2 regions of the Glutamicibacter sp. AOP38-B1-38 genome follow, and region 2 is predicted to be linked to the other one. Evidence: predicted binding sites of a transcription regulator. Region 2 holds the regulator's gene; the other holds the start of a gene.

Region 1 (2,202 bases), on a different contig from region 2:
TGGCCACCGGTCAGCAGTGCGATGTCGGTCAGCATTGCCTTGCGACGATCGCCGAAGCCTGGAGCCTTGACGGCTACAGACTTGAACAGGCCACGGATCTTGTTCAGGATCAGGGTGGCCAGTGCTTCGCCCTCTACGTCTTCGGCGATGATCAGCAGCGACTTGTTCGACTGCATGACCTTCTCCAGCAAGGAAACCATATCCTTGACCGAGGAGATCTTCGAGTTGACGATCAGGATGTAAGGGTCTTCCAGCACGGTCTCCTGACGCTCAGCGTCGGTGACGAAGTATGCGGAAATGTAGCCCTTGTCGAAGCGCATGCCCTCGGCCAGCTCCAGCTCAAGGCCGAAGGTGTTGGACTCTTCTACGGTGATAACGCCCTGCTCGCCAACCTTGTCCAGTGCTTCGGCGATCAGTGCGCCGATTTCTGGATCGCCAGCGGAGATCGAAGCGGTAGCAGCGATCTGCTCCTTGGATTCGATCTTCTTAGCAGCGGTGAACAGCTCGGCGGTGACGGCTTCTACAGCCTTGTCGATGCCGCGGCGTAGCGCGATTGGGTCGGCGCCGGCAGCAACGTTGCGCAGGCCTTCCTTGACCAGAGCCTGAGCGAGCACGGTAGCGGTGGTGGTACCGTCACCGGCGACGTCGTCAGTCTTCTTGGCAACTTCCTTGACGAGCTCGGCACCGATCTTCTCGTATGGATCCTCGAGCTCGATTTCCTTGGCGATGGACACACCGTCGTTGGTGATAGTGGGTGCGCCCCACTTCTTCTCCAAAACAACGTTGCGGCCGCGTGGGCCCAAGGTCACCTTAACGGCGTCCGCCAGAATGTTCAGGCCGCGCTCAAGTCCGCGGCGTGCTTCCTCGTCAAATGCAATCATCTTGGCCATAGTGGCTTTCGGTCCTTTCGGGGACGATTTTGCGAAAATGCAACCGACAGACAGCGCCCGCGACGGACGAGCACACCGTTGCCGGCATCGGGCCGACAATTCGGATTAGCTCTCGCTATCTGAGGTATTCTTCACGCTCCGTGCGTTGAGCAACCGCCGAGACGAAAGGGTTCGATTCTAAAACGAACAACCGATCGGCATTAGCAGTCGTAACGCATGAGTGCTAATACAAATATTGGCACTCTCGCATGGCGAGTGCAAGCTGATCGGCTGTGAGCGAAGCTAATTATTACTTCGAGTTCAACGTATCGTCAGCGCCAAGGACGACCGAAACTCGGTTGGGGATGTTCCGGGTCTGCAGAACCTCATCGATGTTCAAGACTTCGGCGGCTTTTTCCGCGGTGGTCCGGTAGGCCTCGGACATGTAATACACCGTCGAGGTCTCGGCGTCTCGGGTCCAATTATCCGTCACGATATTCGTGAAATCAGCCTCGGCAAGCAATTCTTCGCCTGCCCCTGCAGCTCCTGCAATACTTGCGCCGTTGTACACGCCGATGAGTTGTCCGTACAACACGTCAGCGTCATCGATGGTGCTAGACGGAGTTGCGCTTTCGGATGCGGCTTCGCTTTGGTCAGAAGAGCCTTCGCTCTCCGCCGGTGCCGAGGTTTGCCTCGGTTCGGACCCTGCTAGACGATCGGCAACGCCTGGACCAAAGAAGAATCCGGCACCACCAATCAACAACACCGCAATCGCGGACAGAACTACCCAACGAAGCTTGCTGTCCTTGCCCTTGGCGGCGGCAGACTGCGCCCAGCCGTGGGCATGATGCGACCCAACGCGGGTACTAAACTCCGGAACGCGATCGAATTCGTCACGTGGGTAGTTGGTCATTCTTGTCCTTGCTCGAGGTCTGGCTGGCCGAGGCCGGCTATGAACTTAGCGTTCCCCGCCGACGGTACCGCTCACACGACGCTTAGTAGATCGAAGTCTACGCAACCGCTTTACCAGCATTGGGTCATAGGCCATCGCCGCATCCGTGTCGATCAGCTGGTTGAGTAGCTGATAGTAGTTTGTCGGCGAGATAGAGAACTGCTTGGTAATAGCTTGTTCCTTGGCTCCGGCATACTTCCACCACAGCTTCTCCATGTTCAAGATCTGTTGCGAACGCTCGTCCAGCTCGGAATCGGGGTTCATCACGAAATCCACTAAAACCTCATTGCCAGCCATACGTTCACCTCATCCTAGAACTTCGAAAAGTCGGGTTTATTCATGCATATTTATCCACGCGTGGTGGACACACCACCGATATTC
Region 2 (2,202 bases):
CTTACCCAGCAGCTGCGGTTCAAGCTGTGCGTAGTGGTCAACTCGGGAAAGGATGCGCTGCCAACCCAGCCCGATGTCCTCGGCAGTTGAATGCGGCCAGCCGAACGCGCGTAATATTCCGGTTTTCCAATCCGTTCCACGGGGGATCACCGGCCACTTCTCAATATTAAGTGCTGCCGGTTTCACCGCCTGCCACACGTCGACATACGGATGACCAAGAATCAGGACATGATTCGCCGCACCGGGAACCGCCATCGCTTCCTTCACTATACGTTCTTCCTTGGTGCCCGCAATCAGGTGGTCAACCAAGATCCCCAGACGCCGTTCGGGCGAGGGATTGAAAGCGCGAATGGCGCCGGCAAGATCGTCGACGCCATGCAGAGGCTCAACGACGATGCCTTCCACGCGCAGGTCATGGCCCCAGACTTTCTCCACTAGTTCGGCATCGTGCTTGCCTTCGACCCAGATCCGGCTGGCGCGTGCCTCGCGGGCCTTCAAACCGGTGACCGCCCGGGAACCGGAAGCTGAAACCATGGTCTTTGGCGCCAATGCCTTGGCTTGTGGCTCAACGATCTCCACCGGCTCGCCTTCGAGCAGGAAGCCGAAGCCCGCTTGGAAAGAGCGGGTCTTGCCCCGCCGGTCTTCTAAAACGATCACCCGCATTCCTCCGGACTTCTCGGTACGCACCACTTCGCCGACCCAACCGCTGTCCACGTCTTCGAGTAGTAGGCCCATTGATATCGGAACTTGACGCAGTTTTTTCGGTGCAGGTGCACTGAGGTCGTGGGCTCCCCAGGAGTAATTGGTCACGTACTGCCTTTCGCTGTGATCGAATACGCTCGAAATCCAATGCTAGCAACCGATGTAGGTATTAGACTTGGCACTTGATAGGTTAGAGTGCCAAATCCTTGCCGGAGTTCATAGGAGGTGTTGACGTGAGCGAGTTTCGACGTCTGGACGTTTTACGCGCCATTGTGGAGGACTACGTCCAGTCGCATGAACCGGTAGGTTCAAAGGCTTTGCTTGATCGGCATAACCTGGGAGTTTCTGCTGCCACGATTCGCAATGATATGGCCTTGCTGGAAGAAGAGGGGCTCATCGCTGCCCCGCACACCTCCTCGGGAAGAATACCCACGGAAAAAGGCTATCGCCGATTCGTTGACCAGATCGGCGAGCTTAAGCCGTTGTCTCGGGCGGAGCGCGAGGCCATCAACAAAATCTTGGATAATTCCCAGGATTTAGATGAAGTCTTGCATAGCACCGTGCGCTTGCTGGCACGTTTGACGAATCAGGTGGCGTTGATCCAGGTGCCGCACTATGACACCGCATCGCTGCGCAATCTGGACCTAGTCGGACTTGGCTCATCCCAGGTATTGATGGTCATGATTGCCTCCAATGGCACCGTCGACCAGCGGATGATCGGCACTTCCAGGGCGTATAGCGACGACGAACTGCAGGGTATGAAGCAAGGCGTGCTCAAGGCCTTTGGCGGTCGGCAGTTGGCAGATCTCGTAGGTTCGCTGACCACCGAATCAATTCCGCTCCAGCTTCTGGAAGATACGCTGTTCATGACGGTGCTCGGTTCCTTGCAGGAGATGGCACGTGCGGCTAACACCCAGCGCATCGTGATGGCGGGGACCGCGAACCTTGCCCGTTCGGTGGGAGATTTCCCGCTGACGCTCACCCCGGTGCTCGAAGCGCTTGAAGAGCAGGTGGTGCTGCTGAAGCTGTTCTCCGAGTTGGAAGCGGACTCTCGGGGCGTGGCGGTAGCCATTGGCACCGAGCACCATTACGGGCAGCTTTCCGACGCAACGGTCATCGCGACAACCTATGGCTCGGACACCAGGAACAAGCTTGGAGTGCTCGGTCCGACGCGGATGAATTATCCAACCTCCATGTCTTCGGTCCGGGCGGTTGCCCGTTACCTGTCAAAGATTTTGACGAACTAGTTTCGTCAGCAACAACGTTTTATATTTTTACGAAAGGACACGGCGAATATCGTGAGCTCGCATTACGAGACGCTGGGTGTTGCCCAGGACGCGACCCCGCAGGAAATCAAGAGCGCCTACCGCAAGCTGGCGCGCAAGCTGCACCCCGATGTCAACCCAGGCGAGGGGGCAGCCGAGCAGTTCAAGCTCGTCACACGAGCCTACGAAGTCCTTTCCGACGAAAAGAAGCGCGCCAACTTCGACGCCACCGGCG

Evidence for each region. Region 2 encodes HrcA, which represses chaperone genes, less so after heat shock. Its sites were predicted from a motif close to TTNGCACTCGNNNNNNNCGAGTGCNAA; they were not measured.
Region 1: a site for HrcA is predicted at 1,091-1,117, ahead of groL (chaperonin GroEL). Genes of this name have one in related genera too.

Annotation. Positions count from the first base shown of each region.
Region 1 is NZ_JBQSWU010000005.1:20,265-22,466, reverse strand. Features, by position in the region: gene groL (chaperonin GroEL) at 1-890, opposite strand, end outside; gene ACT3TP_RS04150 (LytR C-terminal domain-containing protein) at 1,180-1,782, opposite strand; gene ACT3TP_RS04145 (DUF3263 domain-containing protein) at 1,828-2,118, opposite strand.
Region 2 is NZ_JBQSWU010000002.1:121,791-123,992, forward strand. Features, by position in the region: gene ACT3TP_RS01690 (DUF3097 domain-containing protein) at 1-810, opposite strand, end outside; gene hrcA (heat-inducible transcriptional repressor HrcA) at 936-1,949, shown strand; gene dnaJ (molecular chaperone DnaJ) at 2,001-2,202, shown strand, end outside.